3 regions of the Pseudomonas sp. NPDC087029 genome follow, and region 1 is predicted to be linked to each of the others. Evidence: predicted binding sites of a transcription regulator. Region 1 holds the regulator's gene; each other region holds the start of a gene.
What was found. Region 1 encodes sigma-54, which starts transcription at its own class of promoters, with help from an activator protein. Its sites were predicted from a motif close to ANTGGCATNNANNTTGCTNT; they were not measured.
Positions count from the first base shown of each region.

Region 2: a site for sigma-54 is predicted at 3,499-3,518, ahead of glnK (P-II family nitrogen regulator). Genes of this name have one in related genera too.
Region 3: a site for sigma-54 is predicted at 2,427-2,446, ahead of flgB (flagellar basal body rod protein FlgB). Genes of this name have one in related genera too.

Region 1 is NZ_JBIVAB010000003.1:499,158-504,396, forward strand. It holds gene lptB (LPS export ABC transporter ATP-binding protein) at 1-657, shown strand, start outside; gene ACIPG5_RS08195 (RNA polymerase factor sigma-54) at 831-2,324, shown strand; gene hpf (ribosome hibernation-promoting factor, HPF/YfiA family) at 2,403-2,711, shown strand; gene ptsN (PTS IIA-like nitrogen regulatory protein PtsN) at 2,724-3,191, shown strand; gene rapZ (RNase adapter RapZ) at 3,194-4,048, shown strand; gene ACIPG5_RS08215 (HPr family phosphocarrier protein) at 4,069-4,341, shown strand; gene ACIPG5_RS08220 (ZIP family metal transporter) at 4,384-5,239, opposite strand, start outside.
Region 2 is NZ_JBIVAB010000004.1:290,389-295,627, forward strand. It holds gene ACIPG5_RS09635 (YifB family Mg chelatase-like AAA ATPase) at 1-301, opposite strand, end outside; gene ACIPG5_RS09640 (DUF4034 domain-containing protein) at 557-2,581, shown strand; gene ACIPG5_RS09645 (molybdopterin-binding protein) at 2,594-3,022, opposite strand; gene ACIPG5_RS09650 (accessory factor UbiK family protein) at 3,047-3,310, opposite strand; gene glnK (P-II family nitrogen regulator) at 3,676-4,014, shown strand; gene ACIPG5_RS09660 (ammonium transporter) at 4,062-5,239, shown strand, end outside.
Region 3 is NZ_JBIVAB010000011.1:2,142-7,380, reverse strand. It holds gene flgE (flagellar hook protein FlgE) at 1-772, opposite strand, end outside; gene flgD (flagellar hook assembly protein FlgD) at 804-1,511, opposite strand; gene flgC (flagellar basal body rod protein FlgC) at 1,527-1,970, opposite strand; gene flgB (flagellar basal body rod protein FlgB) at 1,973-2,380, opposite strand; gene cheR (protein-glutamate O-methyltransferase CheR) at 2,718-3,545, opposite strand; gene ACIPG5_RS17610 (chemotaxis protein CheV) at 3,598-4,527, opposite strand; gene flgA (flagellar basal body P-ring formation chaperone FlgA) at 4,607-5,239, shown strand, end outside.

The DNA of each region.
Region 1 (5,239 bases):
CTGTCGATCGACAGCGGGCAGATCGTCGGCCTGCTCGGCCCCAACGGCGCCGGCAAGACCACCTGCTTCTACATGATCGTCGGCCTGGTCCAGGCCGACCAGGGCCGGGTGCTGATCGACAGCCTCGATGTCAGCCACCAGCCCATGCACGGCCGCGCCCGCGCCGGCATCGGCTACCTGCCGCAGGAAGCCTCGATCTTCCGCAAGCTGTCGGTGGCCGACAACATCATGGCGATTCTCGAGACGCGCAAGGAACTCGACCGCGAGGGCCGGCGCAAGGAACTGGAAAGCCTGCTGCAGGAATTCCACATCAGCCACATCCGCGACAACCTCGGCATGAGCCTCTCCGGTGGTGAACGCCGCCGAGTCGAGATTGCCCGCGCACTGGCGACAGCGCCCAAGTTCATCCTGCTGGACGAACCCTTTGCCGGCGTCGACCCGATCTCCGTGGGCGACATCAAGCAGATCATCCACCACCTCAAGGCCAAGGGCATCGGTGTGCTGATCACCGACCACAACGTCCGTGAAACCCTGGATATCTGCGAAACCGCGTACATCGTCAACGATGGCCAGCTGATCGCCGAGGGCGATGCCGAAACCATCCTGGCCAACGACCTGGTCAAGGAAGTGTACCTGGGCCACGAGTTCCGCCTCTGAGCCAAGGTATGCCTGGAGCACTGCAATTGGTCCTTGACGGGGCTTAAGTTGTTACAGTGCTCTAGGCAAACGCTACAATTTAAGGCATAAAACTTGCTTGAATTTGGCGCTCCGGCGCCCTCGTGTAGTGGATGGCGCATGCGCGCCGGCGAACAAGGTATTTAGCCCCTGCCATGAAACCATCGCTCGTCCTAAAAATGGGCCAGCAACTGACGATGACCCCGCAGTTGCAACAGGCCATTCGCCTACTTCAGCTTTCCACCCTGGACCTGCAGCAGGAAATCCAGGAAGCGCTGGAGTCCAATCCGATGCTCGAACGTCAGGAAGACGGCGACGACTTCGACAACAGCGACCCGATGGCCGACAACGCCGAGAACAAGCCGGTTGCCGAAGCCCAGGACAACAGCTTCCAGGAAAGCACCAGCAGTGCCGAAACCCTGGAAGACGGTGAGTGGAACGAGCGAATCCCCAACGAGCTCCCGGTCGACACGGCCTGGGAAGACATCTACCAGACCAGCGCCAGCAGCCTGCCGAGCAACGATGACGACGAGTGGGACTTCACCACCCGCACATCGGCCGGCGAGAGCCTGCAAAGCCACCTGCTGTGGCAACTGAACCTGGCGCCGATGTCCGACACCGACCGGCTGATCGCCGTGACCCTGATCGACAGCATCAACGGCCAGGGCTACCTCGAAGACACCCTCGAAGAGATTTGCGCAGGCTTCGACCCGGAGCTGGATATCGAGCTCGACGAAGTCGAGGCGGTGCTGCACCGCATCCAGCAGTTCGAGCCCGCCGGTGTCGGCGCGCGCAACCTGGGTGAATGCCTGCTGCTGCAGCTGCGCCAGCTGCCTGCCAGCACGCCGTGGATGAGCGAGGCCCAGCGCCTGGTCAGCGACTTCATCGACCTTCTCGGCAGCCGCGACTACAGCCAGCTGATGCGCCGCATGAAGCTCAAGGAAGACGAGCTGCGCCAGGTCATCGAACTGGTACAGAGCCTCAACCCGCGCCCGGGTTCGCAGATCGAATCGAGCGAGCCAGAATACGTGGTGCCGGACGTGATCGTGCGCAAGGACAGCGAACGCTGGCTGGTCGAGCTGAACCAGGAAGCGATCCCGCGCCTGCGGGTCAACCCCCAGTACGCAGGCTTCGTGCGCCGCGCCGACACCAGCGCCGACAACACCTTCATGCGCAACCAGCTGCAAGAGGCGCGCTGGTTCATCAAGAGCCTGCAGAGCCGCAATGAAACGCTGATGAAGGTGGCCACGCAGATCGTCGAGCATCAGCGCGGCTTCCTCGACCACGGCGACGAGGCGATGAAACCGTTGGTGCTGCACGATATCGCCGAAGCGGTCGGTATGCACGAGTCCACCATTTCGCGGGTGACCACGCAGAAATACATGCACACCCCCCGTGGCATCTACGAGCTGAAGTACTTTTTCTCCAGCCACGTCAGCACCGCCGAAGGTGGAGAATGCTCGTCCACGGCGATCCGCGCGATCATCAAGAAACTGGTTGCGGCGGAAAATCAGAAAAAGCCATTGAGTGACAGCAAGATCGCTGGTTTACTGGAGGCACAAGGCATCCAGGTAGCCCGTCGCACCGTCGCCAAGTACCGCGAGTCCCTCGGCATCGCACCGTCGAGCGAGCGCAAGCGACTGATGTAGCCCCTGGGTGTGCCACAGCGTTTGTGGGGCAGGTGCAATACCTGCCTCTTTATGCACGGGCAACAAAGGAGAAGCTGTATGCAAGTCAATATCAGTGGACAGCATGTAGAAGTCACCCCACCGCTGCGCGACTACGTGCTTGCAAAGCTGGCGCGGCTGGAGAGTCACTTCGACAAGATCACCAACGTGCAGGTCATCATGAAGGTCGACAAACTGCAGCAGAAGATCGAAGCGACCCTGCAGTATCCCGGCGGCGAAGCGGTTGCCAATGCGGAACACGAAGACATGTATGCAGCGATCGACGCCTTGGCCGACAAGCTCGACCGCCAACTGAAAAAACACAAGGAAAAACAGCAGAGCTTGCTGCAAGGTCAAGCCGCCCGCTGATCCCCCTCATCCATGATCCGACTTGAAACCATCCTGACCCCCGGCCGTTCCCTGGTGAACGTGCCGGGCGTCAGCAGCAAAAAACGCGCGCTGGAAACCATCGCCACTGCGGTCCACCGCGAAGTCCCCGAGCTTGATGAGCAAGATCTCTTCGAGAAGCTGATTGCTCGCGAAAAACTGGGCTCCACCGGTTTCGGCAATGGCATAGCCATTCCGCACTGCCGGCTCAAGGGCTGCGAAACCCCGGTCAGCGCCCTGCTCCACCTAGCTGCTCCCATCGATTTCGACGCCATCGACGGTGCGCCCGTGGACTTGCTGTTCGTCCTGCTGGTGCCCGAGGCCGCCACCGATGCCCATCTGGAACTGCTGCGCCAGATTGCCAGCATGCTCGATCGCAAGGAAGTTCGCGAGCGCCTGCGTGCTGCACACAGCAGCGAGGCCCTGTACCAGGTTGTCCTGGACGCACAGAACGAGCACTGAACATGCGCCTGATCATCGTCAGCGGCCGGTCCGGCTCCGGCAAGAGTACCGCCCTCGATGTGCTGGAAGACAACGGCTATTACGTCATCGACAACCTGCCAGCCGGCCTGCTGCCGCAACTGGCGGAGAACGCGCTGATCAACACCGAGCTGTTGCAGCCCAAAGTCGCCGTCTCGATCGATGCACGCAACCTGCCAAGCCACCTGTCACGCTTCCCCGAACTGCTTGCCGAAGCCCGCGGCCGCCACATCAAGTGTGATGTGCTGTTCCTCGATGCCGACGAAGAGACGCTGCTCAAGCGTTTCTCAGAAACCCGCCGTCGCCACCCGCTGACCAACGCCGACCGTTCGCTGGCCGAGGCTATCCGTGTGGAAAGCGAGTTGCTGGGGCCGATCGCCGACCTTGCCGACCTCAAGATCGACACCACCAGCCTCAACCTCTATCAGCTGCGCGACACGATCAAGCTGCGCCTGCTCAATCAACCCGAGCCTGGCACTGCATTTCTGGTCGAGTCGTTCGGCTTCAAGCGCGGCATGCCGGTCGATGCCGACCTGGTATTCGACGTGCGCTGCCTGCCCAACCCGTACTGGAAGCCCGAGCTGCGCGAGCATTCCGGGCTCGAACAGCCGGTCATGGATTACCTTGCCGCCCAGCCGGACGTGGAAGAAATGTTCAACGACATTTCCAGCTACCTGCTCAAATGGCTGCCCCGCTTTGCCGCCAGCAACCGCGCCTATGTCACCATCGCCATCGGCTGCACCGGCGGTCATCACCGCTCGGTCTACATCACCGAACGCCTAGGCCAGCTGTTGCAACAGTCCCTGAAAAACGTCCAGGTCCGCCACCGCGACCTCTAGCCCACAGGATCCGCCCCACGATGCCCGCCCGCGAAATCACCATCATCAACAAGCTGGGGCTGCACGCCCGAGCGGCCGCCAAGTTCGTTGGCGTGGCCGGGCGCTTCCCTTGCCAGGTGCGGGTGGGGCGCGCACCCGACAAGCTGGTGGACGGCAAGAGCATCATGGCCGTGATGATGCTCGCGGCAGGCAAAGGCACCCAGGTGCACCTGCACACCGAGGGTGAGCAGGACAGTGAAGCGCTGGATGCACTGGTGGCGTTGATCAACAACTACTTCGACGAAGGCGAGTAAGCCGCCTCGAACCGCGCCGGCATCAAGGCCGGCGCAGCCCACTCAAGACATCGCGGTATCCATCACCATCATCAGGCAAAAGCCGACGCACAGCCCCAGGCTGGCCAACCGGTGATGCCCATTGCTGCGCGACTCGGGAATGATCTCCTGGGTGACCACCAGCAGCATCGCCCCCGCCGCACAGGCCAGGCCCAGTGGCAGCAGCAATTCGGCGACATTCACCAGCCAGGCGCAAAGCACCGCCGCCAGCGGCTCCACCAGCCCTGAAGCAGCGCCGATCAGAAACGCCTTGAACCGCGGCATCCCCGCCCCCGCCAGCACCAGCGCAATCACCAGGCCCTCGGGCACATCCTGCAGGGCAATGCCCATCGCCAGGCTGTCGGCATCGGCCATGCCGCCCCCTGCGGAAACGCCGATGGCCATGCCTTCGGGAATGTTATGGGCAATGATGGCAATCACGAACATCCAGATCCGCGCCGCGATCACCGGTTGCTGCGCGGTGCCGACCAACGCCTCGGGCGATGCACCGGACACCTTCAGGTCGACCACGAACAGGCACAACGCCCCGAACAGCAAGCCGAAGCTGATCAGCCCACCCGCGCCCCACGGGCTGAAACCGATGGACTGGGCAGCCTCGAGCCCTGGGATGATCAGGGAAAACGCAGTGGCCGCCAGCATCACCCCGGCGCCGAAGCCCAGCAAGGTGTCAGCCAGGGCCACCGGCATGTTGCGAATCACCAACACCGGTACCGCACCCAGCGCCGTGCCCAGCGCACACACCGCGCCCCCCTCGAGGGCGCGCAGCATGCGTGGGTCCAGGTCCAGCCAGGCAATGCCCCGCGCCACCAGCAAGGCCGTGCCGACCAACAGCAGCAGCGTGCCTATGGCCAGGCGAAAC
Region 2 (5,239 bases), on a different contig from region 1:
GTGCCGCCACCGGCACCTGTGCGTCGGCGGCAAGGATGCCCAGGGCGATGGCAAGGTCGTAGCGCCCGCCATCCTTGGGCAGGTCGGCGGGGGCGAGGTTCTGCGTTATGCGCCTTTGCGGGTAGTTCAGCCCGGAGTTGACGATGGCGCTGCGCACCCGGTCCTTGCTTTCCTTGACGGTGGTTTCCGGCAAGCCGACCAGGGTGAGGTGGGGCAGGCCGTTGGCCAGGTGGGTTTCGACGCTGACCGCCGGCGCCTGCACGCCTACCTGGGCGCGGCTGTGAACGAGGGCAAGGGACATGGACGCTCCGTTGTCGCGGATGAGGGCGCCGCTTCCTGCGGCCCTGGCAAGCATAGTGAGGCGCGGGGGCGGCAACGCAACAAGAATGCGTCGGGGTTTTTCAGGTCAGGGATTTTCCCTGCGCATTCATACAATCTGACAAATAATGGATCCAATTTCTTTGCGCAGCGCCGAACTATGGCTTAGTGTTCAAAGGTTATTGCCGTTGCCACCGGACGACAACGCGATCCAGAAAATGGACTTAAGGTACTGCCCGTGCAAACCCTCAATCACACCCGCCAGCAGATTCGCGAACGGGTGCAAGCCAATGAATTCGCCGAACTCAGCCGCTTCTTCGATAGCCTTCAGGTGCATTGGCAGCAGGCGCCGCCCGGTGCCTGCCCTGCCTACATGGAAGCGGTGCAGGGGCATATGCTGCTCGACTGGGACAGCCACGGCAGCAAGGCGCTGACCCAACTGCTCAGGGCGTGGATCGACGCCTGCCCCAAGGCTTATCACCCGCAAGTCGCGATGGGCTTCCATTGCCTCAACCGCGCCTGCCACATCCGTGGCAGCGCTGGCGCCAATGCCATTTCCCAAGCGCGCAGGCTGGCGGCCGAGCAGGCCTGCGAGATGGCTGCGGCGCACTTCCTGCGGGCCATGGAGCGCAACCCGCAACCGCTGGCGGCGGCCATCGGGATGCTGCAGATCAGCGGGCATTTCCATGAGCCGGGCTGGCTGGTCGAACTGTTTCTGGGCCAGGTGGCACGCTTTCGACCCAGCGCCCACGCCGATGTGGAAGTGCAAGAGGCGGCAGCGCCGCTGCTGGTCAAATATGGCCTGGCACCGCTGGTGGAGCTGCCGCAGTCATTGCCTGGCTGCCTTGAGGCGCGCCTGCCTGAAGGAGAGGGTGCCAAGGATTACTGGCTGCGCCATGCGCTGGCCTGGCAGCCCGGTTGCTTCGAGGCGATAGAAGCGTTTGCACGCTACCTGACGCCGCAATGGGGCGGCAGCTACCAAGCCATCGATGATCTTGCCAACGGCCCACTGTGCCAGCGCTGGGATGAGCGGCTGCGCAATGGCATCCGCTGGTTGGCCGTGGAAGACGCGTTCTGGCTTCCGGGCGCGGAGCAGTCGCCACACATCGAGGCCTGGCAGCACACCTTCGAGGCCTGGGCGAAGCGGGACCTCAGGGCCAAGGAGCGCGCCACCTTGCTGGCCTTGCGCGGGGCCCTGCGCTACGCATCGCTGCAGGATTACCCGGGTGCGCAGCAGGACTTCATCGACAGCGTCGAGCTTTACCCAGACCAGGGTTTCGTATCGACCATCGGCCAGCCGTTCTACAGCTTCGTCTGCCTGGTGCTGTTCCAGGGAAAGCCAGAGATCATCCCCGCTTTTCGTACCGCCATCGAGCGCCTCTGTGAAAGCCGCAGGCAGGCCGCAGCCTGCGCACTGCGGGCGGTGGGGCACCAGTTCGGCCTGTGGGGGTTTAAGCCATGCACCGAGCAGGCAAGCGCCTGGTTGCAGGCTGCGGTCAATCGCCAGTGCGGGCGCGAGGGCCTGGGTTTCGATGTGCTGGAAGTGCCTCGCCTGCTCTGGGCCGCCAGGCAGCACGAGGCGGCGTATTTCCTTTTCCAGCAGTGCGCCGAGCGCAAGCTGCCAGACGCCGCCGCCGCGCTGTATGCGTTGCACTGCGGGCACATGGCCGATACGCCCGAGCACTACCAGGATGCGGCGTCAGCGCAGCATTGGTTGTTGTGCGCGGCGCAGTCGGGCAGCCAGTTGGCCAAGTACGACCTGGCCTGCCAGCGCATGCGCGACAGCCAGGCGCTGCGCGAGCGTGGTGCGATGCTGGCGGTCAGGCGCTTGCTGCTCGACTGCCTGGGCAACGAGCAGCTCGATGCCCGGGCACGCTTGCAACTGGGCGTGCTGCAGCGATCATTCGGCGATGAGCGCGAGCATGCGGAAGGGGTCGCCTACCTGCTGGGGCTGGTCGAGTTTCCCGATGCGGCAGTCGCCGGGCGTGCCTGCGCGGAACTGGCGCTGGCGTGGATGCATGGCCAGGGCACCCGCAAGCAGAGCCGCTTTGCCGCCATCGAGTGGGCCAACCGGGCGCTGGCGCTGCAACCTGAAGATGTGGCCATCGAGCAGATACACGCGCAGATACTCAATTCGCACAGTGTGGTGAAGACGCTGATCACGGTGTGCGGCGCCACCTTGTTTCGTGGCGATCTGCATGCCCGGGAGCTGCCGCCGAAAGCCGGCGGCCCTGCAACGGACCGCCAGCGGGCGTCTGCTTGAGGCGCCGCCGCCTTACGGCTTGGCGCCAAGAATGATGTGCGACGCCTTGATCAGCGCGGTGGCCTTCACGCCAGGCGCCAGGCCCAGCTCCTGCACGGCCTCGCGGGTGACGATGGCGAACACTTCGGTACCACCGGCCAGCTTCAGCACCACTTCGGCGTTGACCGCGCCGTCGCCCACGCGCACCACTTCGCCTTCCAGGGCGTTGCGGGCGGAGAGCCGGTAGCCGGCGGCATCGGTCATCAGCACCACCCATGGCGCCTTGACCAGCGCCACCGCCTGCTTGCCGACGTTGATGTTGAGGTTGTGCAGGCTGGCCATGGTCACCACGGCCACCAGCTTCTCACCGCCGCCCAGGGTCAGTTCGACCTCGGCGTTGACCGCGCCGGGCTGAACGGCGCTGACGGTCCCTTCAAAGACATTGCGGGCACTGACTTTCATGGTGAGGCACTCCTTTAGCGGGTTTTATTCCTGCGGGGCTGGCGCCAGCCGGGCTTCCAGCTCGGCAACCTGCTTTTCCAGGGCTTCCAGGCGTGCGCGGGTGCGCGCCAGGACCACCATCTGGCTGTCGAATTCGTCGCGGCTGACCAGGTCCAGCTTGCTGAAGGCACCTTGCATCAGCACTTTGAACTGGCTTTCGAGTTCGGCGCGGGGCTGGGCGGTGTCGCTGCTGAAAAGGCGCGAGGCCTGGTCGCTCAGGGCGTCGAGAAGGGCTTTGGGCGCGAGCATGTGCGGCTGTCCACTGAATCTGAGAAATGGCCCGCAGTGTAGCACGGTGCAAATGGCCCTTCTGATTGCACGTTTTTCGAGCAGCCTGCCGCGCCTGCGCGCACCGAAGTTGTGCATCTTTTTCGTACTGGCGACTGGCCAATGCCCGCTGCTACATGCAAGGCACTGTTTTCCCGTGCATTAACGGAACTGGCAAGGATTCTGCAAAGACCTGACTGAGCCATGCACTGATGCAGTTCCTTGTGACCAGGCAGTGCGCACGCGGAGCCGGATGCCGACGACGCGTTACAAAGCCAAGCGCTGCGCTTAGACTTGAGACGGGTTTGTTTTCCTGGGGCAAGTCCACCAAATCGGGAGAGAGTTTCATGAAGCTAGTCACAGCCATCATCAAGCCGTTCAAGTTGGACGACGTGCGCGAGTCGCTGTCGGAAATCGGCGTGCAGGGCATTACCGTCACCGAAGTCAAAGGCTTCGGCCGGCAGAAGGGCCACACCGAGCTGTATCGCGGTGCGGAGTACGTGGTCGATTTCCTGCCCAAGGTGAAGATCGACGTGGCCATCGACGACAAGGACCTCGATCGCGTGATCGAAGCCATCACCAAGGCAGCCAACACCGGCAAGATCGGTGACGGCAAGATCTTCGTGGTGAATCTGGAGCAGGCGATCCGCATCCGTACCGGCGAAACCGATACCGACGCGATCTAAGCGCCGAACAACGCCTCACCAAACCCAACGCCCCAGGAGAAAACAACATGACTCTGCGTAAGATCGCAGGGCTAGGAGCCCTATTGTCCCTCGTAATGCCGGGCCTTGCCCTGGCAGAGGATGCTGCCCCGGTGCTGAACTCCGGCGACACCGCCTGGATGCTCACCTCCACGGCGCTGGTGCTGTTCATGACCATCCCGGGCCTGGCCCTGTTCTATGGCGGCATGGTGCGTTCCAAGAACGTGCTGTCGGTGATGATGCAGTGCTTCGCCATCACGGGCCTGATCAGCATTCTCTGGGTCGTGTACGGCTACAGCATGGCCTTCGATACCACCGGTATGGAAAAGGGCGTGCTCAACTTCAATTCCTTCGTCGGCGGCTTCTCCAAGGCGTTTCTCAGCGGCGTCACGCCGTCTGGGCTGACTTCCGCCACCGCGCTGTTCCCCGAAGCCGTCTTCATCACCTTCCAGATGACCTTCGCCATCATCACCCCGGCGCTGATCGTCGGTGCCTTCGCCGAACGCATGAAGTTCTCGGCGATGCTGGTGTTCATGGGCATCTGGTTCACCCTGGTCTACGCACCGATCGCGCACATGGTCTGGAGCGGTGACGGCGCGCTGCTGTGGGACTGGGGCGTGCTCGACTTCGCCGGCGGCACCGTGGTGCACATCAACGCCGGTATCGCCGGCCTGGTCTGCTGTTTGGTGCTGGGCAAGCGCAAAGGCTACCCGACCACGCCGATGGCCCCGCACAACCTGGGCTACACCCTGATGGGCGCAGCCATGCTGTGGGTCGGCTGGTTCGGCTTCAACGCAGGCTCCGCCGCCGCGGCCAACGGCACCGCCGGCATGGCCATGCTGGTGACCCAGATCGCCACTGCTGCTGCGGCATTGGGCTGGATGTTCGCCGAGTGGATCTTCCACGGCAAACCCAGCGCCCTGGGCATCGCCTCCGGCGTGGTGGCCGGCCTGGTGGCCATCACCCCGGCAGCGGGCACCGTGGGCCCGATGGGCGCCCTGGTGATCGGCCTGGCCTCTGGCGTGATCTGCTACTTCTGCGCCACCAGCCTCAAGCGCAAGCTGGGCTATGACGACTCGCTCGACGCCTTTGGCGTGCACGGCATCGGCGGCATCGTGGGGGCCATCCTCACCGGTGTGTTCGCGGCACCGGCCCTGGGCGGCTTCGGCGCGGTCACCGATATCGGGGCTCAGGTCTGGGTTCAGGC
Region 3 (5,239 bases), on a different contig from region 1:
TCACCGAACCATCGCTGTTGAAGCTGATGGTGCCGGTCAGTGGCGTGGTCGACGACGGGTCGAACGGGTTGCGGCCGTCGACCAGGGTGTACATGGTCCACTCGTTGGTGTCGGTCTTGCGGTAGAACTGCTCCAGGGTGTGCTCGTTGCCCTGGCTGTCATACACCTTGGTCGGGAACGACTTGGTGTAGGTGGTTTCGTCGGAGGGGTCGAACACCTTGTTCGGGACCATGGTGCCGGTGCCGTCATCGACGGTCAGCGGGATGTCGCCGGCCGAGGAGTTGAGGTTGATGCCCTGGTCGATCAGGGTGGTGGCCTTGGGCTTGAGCGCCGAGGTGTCGATCTTCAGGTCGGTCAGCACGCCCTTCTGGATCTTGCCGTTGGAGTCGGCGGCGTAGCCTTGCAGGCGCAGGCCGTCGGAGGTGACCACGAAGTTGTTCTTGTCGGCCTGGAAGGCACCGGCACGGGTGTAGACGCGCGTGCCGTTGTCGGACAGCACGAAGAAGCCCTGGCCCTGGATACCCATGTCCAGCACGTTGCCGGTGGTGGCCACGTCACCCTGGGTGAACTGCTGCGAAACCGCAGCCAGGCGCACGCCGGCGCCGACCTGGTTCTTGCCCACGCCCAGGCGGTTGGCGCCGGCGTAGACGTCGGCGAACTCGGCGCGCGAGGATTTGAAACCGGTGGTGTTGACGTTGGCGATGTTGTTGCCGGTGACGTCCAGTTGCTTGTTGGCTGCGTACAGACCGCTAAGGCCGATATTGAAAGACATGAATTCGCTCCTTGTGCCGCGCTAGCGGGCCTTAGATACCAATGGTTTGTACGTCGGAGAGGGACACTTTGCCGACACCTGCGAGGTTGAGCACCATCTCGCCGGTGGCGTTGAAGCTGACGCTGGTCACCTTGGCCGGCAGCAGGGTGTTCATCTGCACGGCCTTGCCGTCGACGGTGGTGCTGGCGGCAAAGGTGTAGGTGCCCGGCTCGACCTTCTCGCCCTTGGCATTGGTGCCATCCCAGATGAAGTCGGCATAACCGGCTTTCTGCTCGCCCAGCTCGATGGTCTTGACGGTGTTGCCGTCCTTGTCCTTGATGGTGACCTTCGCTTCGCTGATCGCCTGGGGCACGACGAACTGGCCGTTGAAGCTGTCGGCGGTGTCGACCACTGCCTTGTCGTTCTGCACCACCACCGAGCGCCCCACCAGCGACGAGGCCTGCAGCGCCTGGGACGAGGCCATGGCATTGGTGATGCTGGTGACCGAGTCGTTCAGGTTGGTGATGCCTTCAAGGCTGCTGAACTGCGCAAGCTGGGCGACGAACTCGCTGTTGTCCTGCGGGTCGAGCGGGTTCTGGTGCTGCATCTGGGTAACCAGCAACTGCAGGAACGCGTCCTTGCCGAGCGCGTCGGAACCGGTCTTGGACGCGGTATCGACGGTTTTCTTGGTGGTGCCACCGACACCCGATGCCGTCAGGACATCGTTGAGGTTCACACCGCTGGTGCTATCGACTGCCATGGTCTGGATTCCTTATCACTGACCCAGGGTCAGGACTTTCTGCATCATGTTCTTGGCGGTGTTCATCAGCTCGGCGTTGGTCTGGAACGCTCGGCTGGCGGAAATCATGTCGGCCATTTCCTCGACCACGTTGACGTTCGGGTAATAGACGTAGCCGTCCTTGTTCGCCGCCGGGTGGTTAGGCTCGTAGCGCGCCTCGAGGTTGCTCTGGTCTTCGACGATGCCTTTGACCTGCACACCCTGGCCCGCTTCGCCCTGGTCTTCGAACAGCGACTGGCTGCCGCCGGCCTGGGCGTTCTGGAAGGTGGTGGCGAACACCGGGTGACGCGCGCGGTAGGTCTGGTCGATGCTCGAGGACACGGTTTCGGCGTTGGCGATGTTCGAGGCAACGGTGTTGAGGCGGGTGTTCTGCGCGCTCATGCCGCTGCCGGCAATGTTGAAAACACTGGAAAGGGACATGGTCATTCTCCGCGCAGGGCCGATACCAGCCCTTTGAATTTACTGTTGAGCAAGGTGAAGCTGGCCTGGAAACCCATGGCGTTCTCGGTGTAGTTCGATTGCTCGATCTGCGCGTCCACGGTGTTTTGGTCGATCGACGGCTGCGTCGGGGTGCGGTACTGCAGGCTCTCGTCGTTCATCGCCAGGCCTTCGGCCTCGATGTGCCGGCTGTTGGTGCGGTCCATGGCGAAGCGCCCGCCCTGCTGCTTCTGGCTCTCGGCGGCGAGCACCGAGGAGAAGTCCATGTCGCGCGCCTTGTAGTTGGGCGTGTCGGCGTTGGCGATGTTGTTGGCCAGCACCTCGGCACGCTGGGCGCGAAAGCCCAGGGCTTTTTCGTGGATACCAAGTGCCTTGTCGAAGCTGATGCTCATGTCGGGGAAACCTTCGAAGGTTGACCGGAATGTCGTTGGCCTGGGTATAGCAAGTGCTGTGCCAAGGTTTGCAAAGGCCGTAATTGCTGGGCGGCGAGGGATGCGAGGGCGGCCGTGATGCCAGAAAAGCGGCAAAGTGCTTCCGCCTGGTGGGGGGAAAGCGGCAATTGCCGGGTGGCAAAAGCGGCAAAACAAAAAATTGACGTCAGAGGGGCCGCTTTGCGGCCCATCGCCGGCAAGCCGGCTCCCACAAGGGTTTGGTGGTGGCCTTGAAATTGTGGGAAGCCAGTGCGCGCAAACAAAAAGGCCGGCAACTTTCGCTGCCGGCCCCTTGGGTTTACTTGGCCTGGTAGATGATCCCCGGGCTGCACTGCACCATCTGGTAATGGTCCGGCAACCCGTTGAGCGCCTCGGACGCCCCGAGGAACAGGTAACCACCCGGTTTCAGCGTGCTGTGGATGCGCAGCAGAATGTCCTTCTTCACCTGCGCCGAGAAGTAGATCAGCACGTTGCGGCAGAACACGATGTCGAACTTGCCCAGCGCGGCATAACTGTCGAGCAGGTTGAACGAGCGGAACTCGACCCGGCTGCGAATCGCCGGCTTGACCGCCCAGCGCCCCGGCTCCTTGACGTCGAAGTAGCGTTGCAGGCGCTCCTGGGACAGCCCGCGGGCAATCGCCAGGCTGTCGTACTCGCCGGTCTTGCAGTTGTTGAGCATCGAGCCGGACAGGTCGGTGGCAACGATCTGCGCGCCCATTTTCAACTGGCCCAGGTTGCTGCGCTCGAACTCGTCGATGGCCATGGAAATGGAATACGGCTCCTGGCCCGACGAGCACGCCGCCGACCACATGCGCAAGCGCTGGCCGGGGTTGTTCCTGATGAACTCGGGAATCACCTTGTTCTTCAGCACTTCGAACGGGTAGGTATCGCGAAACCACAACGTCTCGTTGGTGGTCATGGCGTCGACCACCAGCTCGCGCAGGCCGCCACGCGGTTGCGTCTGGATGCGCTGCACCAGCTCGCCCAGGCTCTTGATGCCCTGTTGCTCCATCAGCTTGTTGAGACGGCTGGAGACCAGGTATTGCTTATTCTCGCCCAGCAGGATCCCACAGGCTTTCTCCAGGAAGACCCGGAACTGTTCGAACTCCAAATTACCCGTAGACACTACTGCCGCCTCTTTTCAATCACTGGTGCCGGGAGCATGCCCCCCGGCTGCTTCAATGCGTTGCCTTGATCCGGTCGACCACGCGCTGGGCCAGGTCGTCCGGCTTGAACTTGGCCAGGAAGTCATCGGCTCCGACCTTCTTGACCATCGCCTGGTTGAACACCCCGGACAGGGAAGTATGCAGGCAGATGTGCAATTTTTGCATGCGCGGATCGCTGCGTATCTCTGCAGTGAGGGTGTAGCCGTCCATTTCTGGCATTTCAATGTCCGAGATCATCATCAGGAACTCTTCTTCCGGCCTTTTGCCCTCCTCCACCAGCTTGCGCAGGTAGTCCAGGGCCTGGCGGCCGTCATTGAGCGCCACCACTTCCACACCCACCGTCTGCAGGCAGCGGCTGACCTGCTTGCGCGCCACCGACGAATCATCCACGGTCAGCACCCGCAGCAGCACGGCCTTGTCCTGCACTTCGGCATCGACCACGCCGGCGGATACCTGCTCGGACGACGGCGCCACCTCGGCCAGCACCTTTTCCACGTCGATGATCTCGACCATGCGGTTGTCCACCCGGGTGACCGCGGTCAGGTAGTGGTCGCGGCCGGTGCCCTTGGGTGGCGGATGGATCTCTTCCCAGTTCATGTTGACGATGCGCTCGACCGAGTGCACCAGAAAGCCTTGGGTCTTGGTGTTGTACTCGGTGATGATCACGAAGCTGTTGCGCGTCTCTTCCTTCAACCCGGGCAAGCCGGTGGCCATCGACAGGTCGAGAATCGGGATGGTCGCCCCGCGAATGTTGGCCACGCCGCGCACCACCGGGTGCGACTTGGGCAGCACGGTCAGCTCCGGGCACTGCAGCACTTCGCGGACCTTGAATACGTTGATGCCGTAGAGCTGCTCGCCATTGAGGCGGAAAAGCAGCAGTTCCAGGCGATTCTGCCCCACCAGCTGAGTGCGCTGGTTGACTGAATCCATTACCCCCGCCATGCCTGACTCCTTTTGGTATCTGCCTTTTTAGTAGCGACTCTGACAGCGAGTCGGCACGGGCTTTGCTTTTTTGAGCGCCATGTACATGAAAACGACAATTTTCCGACGACTGACGCACCTGCTGAGCGGCTCGCTCGCCGCGCTGTGCCTGCTGGCACCGGGCGCTCGCACGCTGGCGGATGCGGTTACCTTGCCTGAACAGCTTATCGGCGTCACCCAAGGGTTTCTTGAATTCGCCGTCGAGGACTACCTGGCCACCACCCAGACCGTGGGGCGCTACGAAATCCAGGTCAGCCCGCTGGACCCGCGCCTGCGCATGCCGCTGTGCAGCCAGCAGCTCGATGCCTCGCTGGAAAGCCCGGCGCAGCCGCTGGGCCGGGTGACGGTGCGGGTGCGCTGCGATGGCAGTGCGCCATGGACGCTGTTCGTGCCGGCCACCGTGAAGCTGTTTCGCGAGGTGGTGGTGGTCACCCGCCCGCTGCGGCGTGACAACGTGATCGGCGAGGGCGACGTGGCCCTGCGCGAGCGTGATGTGGGCACCCTGACCCAGGGTTTTCTCAGCGACCTGGACCAGGCCGTGGGCATGAAGATGCTGCGCTCCACGGTGATCGACCAGGTGCTCACCCCGCAGCACCTGGAGCAGGCCGAGGTGGTGCGCAAGGGCGACCATGTGGTGATTACCGCGCGCAGCGGCAGCCTCAGCGTGCGCATG